4 regions of the Mesorhizobium sp. P2_B11 genome follow, and region 4 is predicted to be linked to each of the others. Evidence: predicted binding sites of a transcription regulator. Region 4 holds the regulator's gene; each other region holds the start of a gene.
The links. The regulator LexA, encoded in region 4, represses DNA repair genes until DNA is damaged. The targets are predictions, from matches to a motif close to TGTTCNNNNTGTGTTCNG.

Region 1 (4,327 bases), 250 kb from region 4:
CCCCGACTTCGAAGCCGCCGGCTGCCAACAATGGGCCTATACCGGCTCGCGACACGGCAAACTGGTCGCGATGCCGTATTGGAGCATTCCCGACGACGCGTTCGATGATCCCGACGAGATGAGGGTGTGGGCACGGCGAGCGTATGAGGCTGGGCAGCGGGCGGGGAAGTAATGTCCCCGCAGTGATGGTGCCGAATTTTCTTACAAGCGCCGAGGGACAGCACCCCTCTCTGGCCTGCCGGCCATCTCCCCCTCAAGGGGGGAGATTAGCAGCTTTGTCGACGGCGCGATTCTTTCAACGTTCGTGATTGGCGAAAGCCGGCGTGACATCCAATCTCCCCCCTTGAGGGGGAGATGTCCGGCAGGACAGAGAGGGGGGTGACGGAACGCGACAGTCGTAATCAGCGATGTATTGCGGACGCGTGAACTTACAAAGCCTTGGCAATCCTGGCCGCCAGCCGCGCATTGTTCTCGACCAGCGCAATATTCGTCTTCAAGCTCCGGCCGCCGGTCAGTTCGAGAATCTTCCCGAGCAGGAACGGCGTCACCGCCTTGCCGGTGACATTCTGTGCCTCCGCCGCCTTCTGCGCGGCCTCGATGTAGCCGGCCATCTCGTCGGCCGGGATTTCGTCATCCTGCGGCACCGGATTGGCGATCAGCATGCCGCCGCCGAGGCCAAGTGCTGCCCGGGTCTTGTAGAAATGCGCGATCTCTTCCGGTCTGTGCAGGGTCAGCGGGGCGCGAAAGCGCGACTGGCGCGACCAGAAGGCCGGCATGGTTTCGCAGCCATGGCCGATCACTGGCACGCCGCGCGTTTCCAGCACCTCCAGCGTCTTTTCGATGTCGAGGATGGCCTTGGCGCCGGCCGAGACGACAATGACGGGCGTGCGCGCCAGCTCGTCCAGATCGGCCGAGATGTCGAAGCTTTTTTCCGCGCCTTTGTGCACGCCGCCAATGCCGCCGGTGGCGAACACGTTGATCCCGACCATGTGAGACGCGATCATGGTGGCGGCGACCGTGGTGCCGCCGGTGCGTCCCTGCGCAACCGCAAAGCCGAGATCGGCGCGCGACAGCTTCATGGCGTCGCCGGTCATTGCCAGCGACTCGCGCTCGCCATCGGAGAGCCCGATCTTGATGCGGCCAGCGACCACGGCGATCGTCGCCGGCACCGCGCCATTGTCCAAAATGATCTTTTCGACATTGGCCGCCATGGCGCCATTGTCGGGGTAGGGCATGCCATGGGTGATGATGGTGCTTTCCAGCGCCACCACCGGCCGGCCGGCGGCGAGCGCTTCGGCCACCGGCGTGTGGATGTCGATGAAGGGGCGGGCGCTTTGCGGGGTCATGACGGTCTCCGATCCGGAGCAAGAAAGCTCCGGCAATGGCAATTGGCCGCCCTCATGCCATTTCCTGTGCGTCCGGCACAAGAGCCAGCGCTTCCGCAAAGGTCGCGGCGGTGAAGACCGGCACCGCGTCCGCACTTTCGATGGCGAGCGTCGCCGCGGCCACGCCTTCGCGCAGGGCCTGGCGCAAGATCAGGCCGCGCAGCAGGGCAGCGATGGTCGCACCGGCCAGCGCGTCGCCGGCTCCGGTGACGTCGGCGACCTTTCTCGGCGCCGGCGGCAGGATGGAGAAGGCGCCGGCTTCGTCGAAACCCAGCACCGGGCCATCGCCGGCCGTCACCACGCCACTCCTGAGGCCGCTGCAGCGCAGACCGTCGACGGTCTCGCGCTCGGTCGCATTGACGCCGACGCCGGCCAGCACCATGGCCTCCCGCCGGTTCATGAAGACCTGCGCGAGCTCCTTCAGCACCGGGATCAGCCGCACCACCTTGGCCGGCGAAATGGCAATGGCATAGACCGGCTTGTCGACAGCAAGCGCCACCAGCCGTTCGAGTGCCGAAGACGGGAGATTGGCGTCGCACAGCACCGCGTCCGCCATGGCGACCACCTCGCGCACCTTGGAGCGGCGCATCTGCTTGGGGAAGGCCAGATCGTAGAGCGCCATGTCGGCAAAGCCGGTGATCAACTCGCCGTCGCGGTCGATCAGGGCGGTGTAGCTCGGCGTCGTGCGGTCGAGGAACACCGCCGACAGATCGGCAATGCCGGCGTCAGCGATGGCGCGCGACACCGTCTCGCCCGCCGCATCGCCGCCGCGCATCGACATCAGCGAGGCCGAAACACCAAGCCGCGCGAGGCTGCGCAGCGCATTGAAGACACCGCCGCCGACATCTTCGCGCATCGTGCCGGGATTGGACGCCGCCGGCACATAAGCGCCGGACACCTGGCCGCGTCGGTCGATATGGGCGCCGCCCACCGCCAGGATTTTTGCAGATTTCACCATGCCGGCGATATGACCTTTGTTATTCCTGCTGCACAAGCGCTAGGCTGTGCGGCGGAGCTTCGCAGGCGAGCCAGCGATTCGGGCGGAGCCAAACCGCCGCACCGTCTGGACCAATGCGGAACGCGGCCGAAAACCAAACCACGAGACAAAAAAAGAACAAATCCGGATAAAGATTGTTTTTCAGATATTTGACCCCTCTTGCCAAACGAGAACAAAAAAGGTACAAACTGGGGCAGGGATTACGGATTGTCCGGCCTTCATTGACGACCAAGGGGTGATGTATCATGGCTCAGAATTCTTTGCGGCTTGTAGAGGACAAAGCGGTGGACAAATCAAAGGCTCTGGACGCGGCGCTGTCGCAAATCGAGCGCGCCTTCGGCAAGGGCTCGATCATGCGGCTGGGCGCCAATGAGCAGGTCGTCGAGATCGAAACCGTGCCGACCGGATCGCTTGGCCTCGACATCGCGCTTGGCGTCGGCGGCCTGCCGCGCGGCCGCATCGTTGAGATCTACGGGCCGGAAAGCTCGGGCAAGACGACGCTGGCGCTGCACACGGTGGCCGAAGCCCAGAAGAAGGGCGGCATCTGCGCCTTCGTCGATGCCGAGCACGCGCTCGACCCGGTCTATGCCCGCAAGCTCGGCGTCGATCTCGAAAACCTGCTGATCTCGCAGCCCGACACCGGCGAGCAGGCGCTGGAGATCTGCGACACGCTGGTCCGTTCCGGCGCCATCGACGTGCTGGTGGTCGATTCGGTTGCGGCGCTGACGCCGCGCGCTGAAATCGAGGGCGAGATGGGCGATTCGCTGCCCGGCCTGCAGGCGCGTCTGATGAGCCAGGCGCTGCGCAAGCTGACCGCCTCGATCTCGCGCTCCAACACCATGGTCATCTTCATCAACCAGATCCGCATGAAGATCGGCGTCATGTTCGGTTCGCCCGAAACCACCACCGGCGGCAACGCGTTGAAATTCTACGCTTCGGTGCGTCTCGACATCCGCCGCATCGGCTCGGTCAAGGACCGCGACGAGGTCGTCGGCAACCAGACCCGCGTGAAGGTGGTCAAGAACAAGCTGGCGCCGCCCTTCAAGGTGGTCGAGTTCGACATCATGTATGGCGAAGGCGTGTCCAAGACCGGCGAGTTGGTCGACCTCGGCGTCAAGGCAGGCGTGGTCGAAAAGTCGGGCGCCTGGTTCTCCTACAATTCGCAGCGCCTCGGCCAAGGTCGCGAGAACGCCAAACTGTTCCTGCGCGACAATCCCGACACGGCGCGCGAGATCGAACTGGCGCTCAGGCAGAATGCCGGGCTGATTGCCGAAAAGTTCCTCGAGAATGGCGGCCCCGAGCGCGGCGAAGACGACGGCTTTGAGGAAGAATCCGGCGCCATGTAAGGCAGCTGCCAGAGTTCGGCCATAAATCCGGCCTATTATCTGACGCTTAAGTAACAGAGTTCTTTAGTAATCGCGTTCAAAACCGCCGGCCTTCGCGCCGGCGGTTTTCGTTTTTGGGCAAGCGTGAAGGCAGCCTGGCAGCTGCCGGATTGGCCCAATTCCGTGTTTCTGGACAGGGTGAAGCCTGCCCGCTAAAAGGCCAAGTCGATCTTCTAAAGTGAGAGACCAGTTTCCGCCGGCCGTGCCGGCGGTTTTCGCGAAAAGGCAGCAGTCATGAGTGGCGTGAACGAGATCCGGTCGACTTTCCTCGACTACTTCCGCAAGGAGGGCCACGAGGTCGTGGCCTCGAGCCCGCTGGTGCCGCGCAACGACCCGACGCTGATGTTCACCAATGCCGGCATGGTGCAGTTCAAGAACGTCTTCACCGGCCTGGAGAAGCGTCCCTATTCGCGCGCCACGACCGCGCAGAAGAGCGTGCGCGCCGGCGGCAAGCACAACGACCTCGACAATGTCGGCTACACCGCGCGCCACCTGACCTTCTTCGAAATGCTCGGCAACTTCTCCTTCGGCGACTATTTCAAGGAGCGCGCCATCGAACT
Region 2 (4,327 bases), on a different contig from region 4:
CGGTGGCGTCAGCGGCAGCTTCTGCGGCGACCGGAACGTCGTCCGCTATTTCTGCCGGAGCTTCGACCTGCACTTCCGCAACAGCCTCCACTGCGGGTTCGGCTGCGGGCTCTACGGTATCCTCTGACGTACCCTCTGCGGCGGTAGCTTCAATAGCCGCATCCGGCTCAGTGCCCTCGGCCGGCGCGTCGACAATGGCGTCGGCATTGGCCGCTGCTTCCGCCGCCTGGGCCTGTTCGGCCTTTGCAGCCGCTTCAGCCAGCTTGGCGGCCGCGGCTTCGCGCGCGGCATTGTCCTGCGCTTCCAGCCGCGCCTTGACCTCTGCGGGCGGCTTTGGCTCGGCGCGGTAGCCAAGGCCTTTCAGGATCTCTTCCATGTCGTCGGCGGTGGCGCCGAGGATCGACATCATCGGCGGCGTCACCATGAAGGACTGGCCGTCATAGGCGCCGTCCGGGCGCTGGCCGAGGCCGGGCTTCCAGTTGGTCGCCGGGCGGATCAGGTCGGCCAACCGTTCCAGAATGTCGATGCGCACGGCGCGGCGGCCGAGATTGCGATAGCCGGCGAGCTTGTAAAAAGTCTTGTCGAAGGCCGGGTCGATGACCACCGAGGTGCGGCCGGAGGCCAGCGCGTGCACCACGTCGCCAAAGCCGGGCTTATCCTTGCCGTCGTTCTTCAGCGCCCACAAAAGTGTAATCAGTCCGGCGGGTGCGGGCTTGATCAGCGCCGGCACGAAGACATGGTAGGCGCCGAAACGGACACCGAGCCGGCGGAGTGCCGCGCGTCCCTCCTGGTCGAGCGACTTCATCTCTTCGGCGATGTCGCGGCGGTTGATGAGGCCGAAATGCTCTACGAGCTGGAAGGCGATGCCACGGCCGATGCCGGTGATCTGCTCGGCATTCTTCAAGTCGACCAGCGGCTTCAGCAGCGACTCGATCTGGAAATTGACGAAGCGCTCGGCGCGGGCGGCGACCTTGTCGCGGGCGGGGCCGGTCAGCTGCTCGTCGGCCAAAAGCACCAGGCGCGGCTTCAGCGCGTCTTCGCCGGAGACCAGCGTGCCGATCGGCGCGCCGATCCAGCGCAGCGTGCCGTCGGAGCCGAGTGCCAGGTCGCCATTGGCGCAGGCGCCGAAGCGTTCGGCGCGCGCGTCGAACTCGGCGGCCAGCGCTTTTTGCGCTGCCGTGCGCACGGCCTTGGCGTCTTCGCCGCCGGCGCTCTGGTCGGCGGTGAAGCGGAACCCTTGCAACTCGCCGACATGATGGCCTTCGACAAGGACGGTTCCGGTAGGACTGATTTCGGCTTCAGGCATTGTATTTTCTCTAAGGCGCCGCATGAGGACGGAAGTCCTGCGGTCTACAAACCGTTTCGTCAACCGCTCATGCAGCGCATCCGACAATCTGTCTTCGATTTCGCGCGTCTTTTCCTGCCAGTGTGCCTGATCGGCCAGCCAGCCCGGCCGGTTGGACACGAATGTCCAGGTGCGGATCTGAGCAATGCGGTGCGACAGCGTATCGATATCGCCTTCGGTCGTGTCGGCCCGGCGCACCTGCTCGGCCATGTAGTTCTCGTCGACATGGCCGTGTTTGGCGAGGTCCGTGTAGATCGAGGCGATCAGGTCGGAGTGCTGGGCCGGCGCGATCTTGCGGTAGTCGGGCAGCGCGCAAGCCTCCCACAGCAGCGCCACGCGCTTGGAATTGGTGGCGAGCGCGCGGATCTCCTCGTCGCGGGAGAGATGCTCGAGCGCCTGCGCATCGACTGCCGGCAGCGCCCGCGTCAGGCCTTCGACCGGCGCGTTGGTCTCGATCGAGCGTTTCAGCGCGTCGAGGCTGGCGAAATCGAAATGCGCGGTGCGCCACTGCAGCACCTTCACCGGGTCGAATTCATGGCCTTCGATGCGCTTGACCAGTTCTTCATCGAGTGGATCGACCTGGCCGGTGACGCCAAAAGTGCCGTCGCGCAGATGGCGTCCGGCGCGGCCGGCGATCTGGCCGAGCTCGGCAGCCGTCAGATTGCGATACTGGTAGCCGTCGAACTTGCGGTTCTGGGCGAAGGCGACATGGTCGAGATCGAGGTTGAGACCCATGCCGATGGCGTCTGTGGCGACGAGATAGTCGACGTCGCCCGCCTGGAACATCGCCACCTGAGCGTTGCGGGTACGTGGGCTGAGCGCGCCGAGCACGACGGCGGCGCCACCTTGCTGGCGGCGGATCAGTTCGCCGATGGCATAGACCTCGTCGGCGGAGAAGGCGACGATGGCGGTGCGGCGCGGCAAACGGGTCAGCTTCTTCGAACCGGCATAGGCGAGATGCGAAAGCCGTGGCCGCGTCACCACCGACACGCCCTTCAGCAGGCGCTGCAGGATGCCATGCATGGTGGCGGCGCCGAGCAGCAGCGTTTCCTGGCGGCCGCGCAGGTGCAGGATGCGGTCGGTGAAGATATGGCCGCGTTCGAGATCGCCGGCCAGTTGCACCTCGTCGATGGCGACGAAAGCGGCATCGGTCTCGCGCGGCATCGCCTCGACGGTGCAGACCGAATATTTCGCGCCGGGCGGCTGGATTTTTTCCTCGCCGGTGATCAGCGCCACCTTGTGGGCGCCGACCTTTTCGCAGACGCGGGCGTAGACTTCTCGTGCCAGAAGGCGGAGCGGCAGGCCGATGATGCCGCTCTCATGCGCGACCATGCGCTCGATGGCGAGATGGGTCTTGCCGGTGTTGGTCGGCCCAAGCACAGCGGTCACGTCGCGGCCCGACAGGATCAGCGGTTCGGTATGTTTCGGCTGGATGTTCATCGGCCCGGAAATGAGGCTTTCTGCATCGTGTTGTCGGGAGCGCACCTTAAATGGCGCGTATGACAGGCGACACATAGGGATTTCAGCCGCGAAGCGAAAGCGGAATGTTCCGGCCGTCAGTTGCGGAGTCGTCTTCGAGGTCTGGATTCGCTGCCGATTAACAGTTGGAACGAGTCTGGAACGAATCGGCGACGAATCAGTGACTCAAGCAGATTCACTTTTTGTTCACGGCTACATGTGGGTTTTGCGACCGCGAGTCTCACCACATGCTGAATCCATTGAACTGGCCCGATTCATGCAAGGCGAGCTTAGCCATTAACCTTGGCCGGCGAAGCTTGGTCATCGGTCAACTGCTATTGGCCAAGATTATGAAATTATTGACTTTTTTTAACGAGCCCTAACCATTTGGCCGGGCAATTCGGCGTTCGCCATTAACGTTTCGGTCAAAGCCGGAACAAATCGACGACAAATCAGGGATGTCAGGATTTTCCCGGTTTGTTCACCCCAATATGTTGTGTTATCCACAGCTTACCCACCGAGAATTCACAGCTTGTGAAGCGGGTTTCGCACAGGGGCCAGCGGCCGCCGTTAATCTTTGCGTGCCGGAATGGGGCAGTACCTCCACGAGGAAGTCTGGGAGCATGTCCGTCGGCGACAAAAAAACGGGCCAGTCAACGGCCCGTTTTTCTCTCAGCCGAACATCTTGGTCTCAGGCGAAGTACTGGCCGCCATTGGCGGTGATGGTCGAGCCGGTGATGAAGCCGGCGTCTTCGGAGGCGAGGAAGACGACGCAGCGTGCGATCTCTTCGGGCTCGCCGAGGCGGCCGACCGGGATCTGCGGGATGATGCGTTCGTTGAGCACCTTCTCGTCGATCGCCTTGACCATCTCGGTGGCGATGTAGCCGGGACAGATGACGTTGACGGTGATGCCGGCGCGAGCCCCTTCCTGGGCGAGCGCCTTGGAGAAGCCGATGTCGCCGGCCTTGGCGGCGGAATAGTTGACCTGGCCGGCCTGGCCCTTCTGGCCGTTGATCGACGAGATGGTGATGACGCGGCCGAACTTGCGGTCGCGCATGCCACCCCACAGCGGATGCGTCATGTTGAAGACGCCCGAAAGGTTGGTGTCGATGACCTCTTTCCACTGCTCGCGCGTCAGCTTGTGGAACATGGCGTCGCGGGTGATGCCGGCATTGTTGACCAGCACAGAGACGGGGCCGAGATCGGCCTCGACCTGTTTGATCCCGGCCGCACAGGCGTCGTAGTCGGCGACGGACCATTTGTAGGTCTTGATGCCGGTCTCGGCGCTGAATTTCGCCGCAGCCTCGTCATTGCCGGCATAGTTGGCGGCAACGGTGTAACCCGCATTTTTCAGGCCGATCGAAATGGCGGCGCCGATGCCGCGCGATCCACCGGTGACGAGCGCTACTTTGGTCATGTGTCCTCCCAGGCATTAAGGTTGTCGCATGAACGAGTGGGTAATTCCTCTTTCCCCACTCGCTTCCGTTGGTACCTAATTGTCGTTATTACAGCGCTTCCACGCAC
Region 3 (4,327 bases), on a different contig from region 4:
GCCCAAACCGGACGATTGTGTGGTAGGCTCGCCATCAAACGGATGTCGGGTGGTAGCGATGCTGGAAACAGACAAGATCTTTGCCGGCTCGATTCCGGAAAACTACGACCGCTACATGGTGCCGTTGATTTTCGAGCCGTTCGCCGCGGATATGGCACGACGGGCAGCGTCCCTGTCTCCTGGCGCCGTCCTTGAGGTCGCTGCAGGCACCGGGGTCGTCACCCGCGCATTGGCGCCAAAACTATCGCCTGGCGCCAGCTATGTCGTGACCGATCTCAACCAGCCGATGCTCGACTTTGCGGCTTCCCAGCAAGCGCCCGACGACCGCATCCAATGGCGCCAGGCGGATGCCTTGGCGCTGCCGTTTGACGATGCGACCTTCGATCTCGTTTGTTGCCAGTTCGGCGCGATGTTCTTTCCCGACCGGACCGCCGGCTATCGCGAAGCAAAGCGGGTCCTCAAGCCCGGAGGCCATTTCCTGTTCAACGTATGGGATCGCATCGAAGAGAATGTGTTCGCCAATGATGTGACGAACGCTCTTGCCGAGATTTTTCCGGACGATCCGCCGCGTTTTCTCGCCCGCACGCCGCACGGCTACCATGACACGGCGCTGATCCGCAGTGACGTGGAAGGCGCAGGTTTCTCCCGTGTGCTGATCGAGACGAGGGCCGAGCAAAGCCGTGCATCCTCGCCGCGGCTTGCGGCGGTTGCCTATTGCCAGGGAACGCTTCTTCGCACCGAGATCGAGGCCAGGGATGCAGGAAAACTGGAAGCGGCAACCGACCATGCCGCAGCCGTGATTGCAGCCAGGCATGGCAGCGGCGAGGTTGCGGCCAAAATTCAGGCACACGTAATCGTGGCTACAGTGTAGAGCAGGCTCTAATCGTCGCCTTCGACAACACGCAGCCTGAGCTGACCCGTCTTGGAATCCGCCACCCGCACCCCGGGTTCGGCCTTGGCGGGTCCGCCGCGCGCTTCGGCTTCGCTTTCGCCAAACTCCAGCGCTTCGATCTTCTGGCCGCGCCGGGTCACTTTCGATGTCGACACCAGTATCTCGTCAATGTCTTTGGCCGACTGGCCGAAATGCGTCTGCAGCCGGCGCACGCGTTCGTCGACGCGTGCGACATCCTCCATCAGCCGGATCACCTCTCCCTGGATCAGATGCGCCTGTTCGCGCATGCGGGCGTCCTTGAGGATGGCCTGGATGACTTGGATCGACAGCATCAAAAGCGATGGCGAGACAATGATGACGCGGGCCCGGTGCGCCTTCTGGATGAGCGCGTCGAAATTCTCGTGGATTTCGGCAAACACCGATTCCGACGGCACGAACATGAAGGCGGTGTCCTGCGTCTCGCCCTGGATCAGATATTTCTCCGAGATATCGCGGACATGGATTTCGATGTCGCGGCGGAAGGCCTGGGCCGCGACCTTCTGCAGTTCGGCGCCATCGGCGGCGCGGATGGCGTTCCAGGCTTCAAGCGGAAACTTGGCGTCGATGGCAAGCTGCGGCGCGCCGTTGGGCATCCGCACCAGGCAGTCGGGGCGGCTGCCGTTCGACAGCGTCGCCTGGAATTCGTAAGCGCCCATCGGCAGTCCGTCGGCGACGATCGCCTCCATGCGCGACTGGCCGAAGGCGCCGCGCGTCTGCTTGTTGGACAGGATCGCCTGCAATTGCACGACCTGGCCGGCGAGCGACTGGATGTTGCCTTGCGCGGTATCGATGACCGCCAGCCGCTCCTGCAATTTGGCGAGGCTCTCATGCGTCGATTTGGTCTGCTCGGTCATGGTCTGGCCGAGGCGGCCGGTCATGGCGTCGAGCCGCTGGCCGATCGACTGGTTGAGTTCGGCCTGCCTTGCGCCGAACACATCGGCGATGGCGCCCATGCGGCCCTGCATCTCCGCCTGGCTTTGCAAAATGCCGGCCATCCGCGCCTCGGCGTCGCGGGCGTGGTCGGCGGCTTCCGCGGCGGCGATCGTGCGCGCTTTGGCCGACCGCCACAGGGCGACCACCAGCGCCAGGAACAGGCCGAGAAACACGATCGCGCCGAAGGCCAGCGCATGGCCGAGCGTGATCGTGGTGGCGCCGAGCCGGGCAACAGGCTCGGAAAAGATGGAATTCAGGTCGTCCATCCCGCCAGCATAGCCGATTCGCAGGCCTGGCACAGATCAAAACGTGAACGGGCGCAAACCGCCCCGGTTGACGCTTTTCGCATGACGTCTTAGGTGAGACGCCATGTCGATCAAGCCGCTCATCATCCTTCCCGACCCCATCCTGCGCCAGGTTTCCAAACCGCTCGAACGCGTCGACGCGTCCGTGCGCAAACTGGCCGACAGTATGCTGGCGACCATGTATGACGCGCCGGGCATCGGGCTTGCCGCGATCCAGATCGGCGAGCCGCTGCGCATGCTGGTCATCGACCTCGCCAAGGAAGACGAGACGCCGGCGCCACAAGTCTTCATCAACCCTGAAGTCCTGGACAGCAGCGACGCTCGCTCGGTCTACGAGGAAGGCTGCCTGTCGATCCCGGACTATTATGCCGAAGTCGAGCGGCCGGCTTCGGTGCGGGTGAAATATCTCGACCGCGACGGCAAGCTGCAGGAGATCGAGGCCGAAGGCCTGATGGCAACCTGCCTGCAGCACGAGATCGACCATCTCAACGGCGTGCTGTTCATCGACCACATCTCGAAGCTGAAGCGCGACATGGTGGTCAAGAAGTTCAAGAAGCTCGCCAAGGACAAGGCGCCGGGCAAGCTGGTGGGATAGGAAGATGTCGCTTCGCGTCATCTTCATGGGCACGCCGGAGTTTTCGGTGCCGGTGCTGCGCGCGATCGCCGAGGCCGGACACGAGATAGCAGCCGTTTACACCCAGCCGCCGCGCGCCGCGGGCCGCCGTGGGCTGGAACTGACGCCGTCGCCGGTGCAGCGCGAGGCCGAGCGGCTTGATGTCGCGGTACGCACGCCGATTTCACTGAAAAGCGAGAGTGATCAGGCCGCTTTCCGCGCCTTGCAGGCCGATGTCGCCGTCGTTGTCGCTTATGGTTTGCTGTTGCCGAAGGCTATTCTCGAGGCCCCGCGGCTGGGCTGTATCAACGGCCATGCCTCGCTTTTGCCGCGATGGCGTGGTGCTGCTCCCATCCAGCGCGCCATCATGGCCGGCGATACTGAGACCGGCATGATGGTGATGCATATGGAAGAGGGCCTGGACACCGGCCCGGTGGCACTGGTTGAAAAATGCGCCATCGGACCCGATATGACCGCCGGCGATCTGCACGATCGCTTGATGAACATTGGCGCTACCCTGATGGTGGAAGCGCTGTCCCGATTGGAGACAAATACGCTGGCATCGACCTTGCAGGCGACTGACGGGGTGACCTACGCTAGGAAAATCGATAAATCGGAGACGCGTGTGGACTGGACGCGGCCGGCTGGCGAGGTCCACAATCACATTCGCGGCCTGTCGCCATTCCCTGGCGCCTGGTGCGAGGCCGACATTGGCGGCCGCACAGAACGGCTGAAACTGCTTCGCTCGACGCTTTCTGAAGGCACGCTTTCTGAAGGCATGGGCGAGTCGGGAGGAATTCTCGATGACCGGCTGACGGTCGCCTGCGGAACAGGCGCGGTCAGACTGGTCGAAGTTCAACGGGCGGGCGGAAGGCCCGCTGCCGCGCAGGAGTTTCTGCGCGGGGCCAAGATCGAAAAAGGAATCAAATTCTCATGAGCATGATGTCGATACGCGCGGCGACGCCGCGGGACCGCGAGGCTATTCGCCTCGTCGAGGAACACGCATTCGGCCAGCAGGCGGAGGCCGGTCTGGTCGACGCGCTGGTCACCGGCGGCGACGCCGTTGTCGAGCTGGTGGCGGAAGAAGACGGCCAGGTGGTCGGCCACATCCTGTTCTCCAGGCTGTATGTGCAGAATGGCGGCAAGAGCTTCCCGGCTGTGGCGCTGGCGCCGTTGGCGGTCGAGCCGTCTTTCCATGGTTCGGGCATTGGCGGTGCGTTGATCCGCGAGGCGCATATCCGCCTCAAGGACGCCGGCGAAGTGCTCGCCGTTGTGTTGGGTGATCCGGCCTATTATGGCCGCTTCGGCTACAGCCATGCGCGCGCCGAAAAGTTCGAGAGCGAATACCAGGGCGAAGCGCTGCAGGCGCTGGCCTGGGGTGACGCACCCGAAAAAGGCAAACTGGTCTATGCCCAGGCCTTTACCGCACTCGCCGCCTAAACGGCGAGTGTATGCCGCGTTTTCGTCTCGATATCGAATATGACGGCAGCCTCTTCGCCGGCTGGCAGCACCAGGCGGATCAGCCCTCGGTGCAGCAGGCGATAG
Region 4 (4,327 bases):
GAGGCGACGCCTTCGGCCATATAGAGGTCGGTCGGGAAACTGTCGCCTTCGGCAACGATGACCGAGCGATCCGGCCGCATGCCGAGTGCCGCGTGCAGCAGCTTGTAGATGTTGATCGAGGTCGTGTCGCAGACCACCGTCTGCCCGCTAGCCGCGCCGATCAGTCGTCCGAGCTGATCGCCGAGTTCCACCGGCATGTTGAACCAGCCGGCGGTGTTCCAGGCGCGAATGAGATCCTGCGCCCATTCCTGCGTGGCGGCCTGCTGCAGTTCGCTGAAGACGGCTGGTGACGCGGCGCCCAGCGAATTGCCGTCGAGATAGATCACGCCTTGCGGCAAGACAAAGCGTTCACGCATGGAACGCAGCGGATCGGCGGCATCCATCGCTTCGATTGCAGCGAGATCGGGTGTCATGCTCATGATCCGGCGCCCCTCCATGGACAAACGCATTCGGCGGAGCCTGGCCGCCCAAACATGCCGGCGATCTTGAGCGGTCCTCCTGGAGCTGTCAAACATTATATATAATCTACCCAATGAAAGGCTTTGATATATAATCACCATCCGAGCAATCTGACTGATGGGTCACGATGTTGGATGACGAGCAGTCCTCGAAGACGGAAGCGGCCTATCGGCTGCTGAGGCGCGATATTCTTGCGACCCGGCTGGCGCCTGCAGCACCCTTGAAGCTGAGCACGTTGCGCGGAACCTACGGCATCGGCTGGACGCCGCTTCGCGAGGCGCTGTCGCGGCTGGAAGCCGAACGGCTTGTGACCGCCATCAGCAACCGTGGGTTTGCGGTTGCTCCCGTCTCTCGCGCCGAGCTCGAGGATCTGTCGCGTGCGCGGCTGGTGGTCGAACTGCCCTTGCTGGTTGAATCGATCGAAAAGGGCGACCGTCAGTGGGAAGACGCGGTCGTTGCCACGCACTACCGCCTCTCACGCTGTGGGTCCGTGCTCGATGATCCCTCGGATGAGGCCGTCGATGCGTGGTACGAAAAACATGATGCCTTCCACGCGGCGCTGCTCAGTGCCGCGACATCGAGCTGGCTGCTGCGTTTCAACGCGACGATCTCCGATCAACTGCATCGCCACCACCGCTTTCTTAGCCTGGCCCCGACGCTGCGCGCGGCCGCCGGCCGCCAGCACGGCCACCAGAAGGCCATGGCGGCGCTGCGCGACGCCGTGGCGATCGAACACCACACCGCCCTGATGGAAGCAGCCCTTGATCGCGACGCCGAGCGCGCAAAAAAACTGATGAGCGTTCACATCGGCTACACGCTGCAGGTCTATGCCCAGAGTGAACCGGGCGCAGCGACGGAGGCAGTGCAGCCCCGCCCGAAAAAGCGGCAGCGGTCCGGCAAGGCATGAATGGCCCGATGGCGCGGGCCGCCGGCATTTCACCCCGTTGCCGGCAAACGAAGCGCGGGCGCCGATCGCGGCGCGGAACGTTAGGCTGAACAAAACGTCAACGCATTCATTAAACTTTAAACAGTTGCGGAACACAACTGGAACAGATAGTGTTTGTTCTGGGTTTGTTTTTTCTGATTCTGGTTTCAGAACCCGTGGGGGCCGCGATGCTGACGCGCAAACAACATGAACTCCTGATGTTCATCCATGAACGCCTGAAGGAGAGCGGAATCCCGCCGTCTTTCGACGAGATGAAGGAGGCGCTCGACCTTGCCTCCAAGTCCGGCATTCACCGCCTGATCACGGCGCTGGAGGAGCGGGGTTTCATTCGCCGGCTGCCGAACCGGGCGCGTGCGCTGGAAGTGCTGCGATTGCCCGACTCGATCGCTCCCGGCCTCAATGCGGCGAAGAAGTTTTCGCCGAGCGTCATCCAGGGCAGTCTCGGTCAAGGCGGACAAGGCGGTGTGGGGCAAAGCGGTCTCGGCCGCCAGATCAAGCCGGCCTCGTCGTCGCGTTCGATGTCGGCCGGCAATGACGACGCGGTTTCGGCTGTGTCGATCCCGGTGATGGGCCGCATCGCCGCCGGTGTGCCGATCGACGCCATCCAGCACCAGACGCATTCGATCTCGGTGCCGCCGGACATGATCATGGGCGGCGAACATTACGCGCTTGAGGTCAAGGGCGACTCGATGATCGAGGCCGGCATTTTCGACGGCGACACGGTCATCATCCGCAATGCCGATACGGCGAGCCCCGGCGAGATCGTGGTGGCGCTGGTCGACGAAGAGGAAGCGACGCTGAAGCGCTTCCGCCGCAAGGGCGCCTCCATCGCGCTGGAAGCCGCCAACCCGGCCTATGAAACCCGCATCTTCGGGCCGGACCGGGTCAAGGTGCAGGGCAAGCTGGTCGGGCTGATCCGGCGCTACTGAGCCGGCTTGGGTTTGTACTTTTCGCGCTCCTTGTAGGGCGGCAGGCCGCGTGCTTCGCGTGAGAAGCGGCGTTGCTCGTGCCAGGGACGATAGGGCTTGTCGACGGCGAAACGTATGGCTGGCGCTGTCGCGGCCGATTGCTGGTCGAAGAAGACGGCGGCACTTCCGTCACGGGCAAGCTGCTTCTTGGTCACGACTAGCACCAGCGGGTCGCGACAAGGATTGTAGGCGGTGGCGTCGTCGATGACGATCAGGCTCGCGAAAGCGCAGGCCGGTCGGGCTGTTTTGCGATCCTTCGCAAGCGCGACAATGGCGCCGGACGGGTGCCGGGCAATGCAGAGATCGCCTGTGCAGTAGAAGGGTGAGCCGGGCGGCAGGTCGAGCGGATCGAGGTCGAACCGCGTATCTCCAGTCTCGAAGGTCTCCGGCTGAATGATGGTTTCGGCCCGCAGCGCCCGTTTCCAATTGTCGGTGGTGAATTCGTTTGCGCGCTCCCGGTTGAGGGCAAGCTCGCCGCCGCCGATCGGCACAGCAACCAGATGTGCGTCTTCCGAAATGAGCACGTCAGGCGTGCGCACCTGCGGCACGGTCAGCAGGCCGGCCAGCGCGAAAGGCACGGCCGCCAGCCTGAGCCAGGTCGTGGCCATGGTGGCAATGACAAGGGCGACCGTCACCAGCAGGACCGACTGAATGGAGATCAGCCCGACGGCATCGACCGGGGAGCGTTCGGAGATCCAGCCAGAGATGGCGATCATCGCCGTCAGGCCCTTGCCCATCAGATAGAGGGACGGCCAGTCAAAGCCAAAAGGCATCAGCAATGCGCTGATCACCGCCAAGAGCATGACGACAGAGACAATTGGCATCACGGCCAGATTGGCGAGCAGGCTGAGCGGCGACACGCGCTGAAAATGCCAGATGGCAAACAGCAAGGTCGCGCTGCCGGCAATGATCGAGGTCATGGCGAGCCCGCCCATGCCAGCCAAGAATTTTCGCGACAGGAAGCTGACGAAAGAGCGCCTCGCAGGGGGCGTTCTCACTCTGTCGGCGCGGTAGTCGGCCCAGCCGGCATAGGCGCCGACGAGGGCGGCGGTGGCGGCAAACGACATCTGAAAACTCGGGCCGACGACCTCATGCGGCGACACCAGGATGACGGCGATGGCCGAGATCGCCAGATTGCGCATGGTAAGCGCCGCACGATCGAACAGCACCGCAACCAGCATGACCGCCAGCATGATGAAGCTGCGCTCGGCGGCGACCACGATGCCTGAAATGACGAGATAGGCGGCGATGGAGACAAGCGCAGCGCCGGCCGCATATTTCTTGACCGGCCGGCGCGAGGAGAAATCGGGAAAGAGCGCAAAGGCGCCACGCAGCAATCCCATGATGGTGCCGGCGACCAGCGCCATATGCAGGCCGGAAATGGAGATGATGTGGTAGATGCCGGTGCGCCGCATCGCCTCGTTGATTTCGTCCGGAATACCAGCGCGCACGCCGACAATCAGCGCTGCTGCAATCTCGCCTTCGGCGCCACCGATTTGGCCCCTGATATGGTCGGCAATGTTTTCCCGGGCGTTCTCAATGGCCGAAGAGAGCCGCGCGGTCAGCGGCGGCGGTCCCTGGGCGGCGATGGTTTTGGGATTGCCGAGAAAGAAGCCGCTGGCGCCGATGCCGGTGAAATAACTGTCGAAGGAGAAGTCGTAGCTCTCCGGCCGTACCGGACCGGTCGGCGGCAACAGCCTGGCATAGCCGGTGACCAGGGAGCCTGCCGTCATATCGGCGGGAACGGTGCGTGCCGAGAGCCTGACCCGTTCCGGCGCGTAGCGCAGCTTGGGGTAAGCGGTGGAAATCACGTCGAGTGTCAGCCTGACGCGGCCGTTTTCCATTTCCTCGAGACTGACGACGCGCCCGGTTAGCCGTGTTTGAATCTCGGAGCCCAGCATCTGCGTGCCGGCGCGCCATGTCTCGACCTTGGCGGCGACGACGCCAAGCGCGC

Region 1: recA (recombinase RecA) is a predicted target of LexA. The motif match lies at 2,551-2,568, and genes of this name have one in related genera.
Region 2: AC1DYJ_RS07155 (helicase-related protein) is a predicted target of LexA. The motif match lies at 2,951-2,968, and genes of this name have one in related genera.
Region 3: AC1DYJ_RS28595 (DNA recombination protein RmuC) is a predicted target of LexA. The motif match lies at 2,163-2,180, and genes of this name have one in related genera.

The regions. Positions count from the first base shown of each region.
Region 1 is NZ_JBFUDF010000006.1:403,411-407,737, reverse strand. Features, by position in the region: gene AC1DYJ_RS21425 (TfoX/Sxy family protein) at 1-172, shown strand, start outside; gene AC1DYJ_RS21420 (pseudouridine-5'-phosphate glycosidase) at 429-1,346, opposite strand; gene AC1DYJ_RS21415 (carbohydrate kinase family protein) at 1,399-2,343, opposite strand; gene recA (recombinase RecA) at 2,628-3,728, shown strand; gene alaS (alanine--tRNA ligase) at 4,002-4,327, shown strand, end outside.
Region 2 is NZ_JBFUDF010000002.1:578,019-582,345, forward strand. Features, by position in the region: gene AC1DYJ_RS07155 (helicase-related protein) at 1-2,785, opposite strand, end outside; gene phbB (acetoacetyl-CoA reductase) at 3,495-4,220, opposite strand; gene AC1DYJ_RS07165 (acetyl-CoA C-acetyltransferase) at 4,309-4,327, opposite strand, start outside.
Region 3 is NZ_JBFUDF010000010.1:138,535-142,861, forward strand. Features, by position in the region: gene AC1DYJ_RS28590 (class I SAM-dependent methyltransferase) at 59-871, shown strand; gene AC1DYJ_RS28595 (DNA recombination protein RmuC) at 880-2,130, opposite strand; gene def (peptide deformylase) at 2,234-2,764, shown strand; gene fmt (methionyl-tRNA formyltransferase) at 2,769-3,719, shown strand; gene AC1DYJ_RS28610 (GNAT family N-acetyltransferase) at 3,716-4,222, shown strand; gene truA (tRNA pseudouridine(38-40) synthase TruA) at 4,234-4,327, shown strand, end outside.
Region 4 is NZ_JBFUDF010000006.1:149,129-153,455, forward strand. Features, by position in the region: gene kynU (kynureninase) at 1-419, opposite strand, end outside; gene AC1DYJ_RS20120 (GntR family transcriptional regulator) at 587-1,366, shown strand; gene lexA (transcriptional repressor LexA) at 1,573-2,334, shown strand; gene AC1DYJ_RS20130 (ComEC/Rec2 family competence protein) at 2,328-4,327, opposite strand, start outside.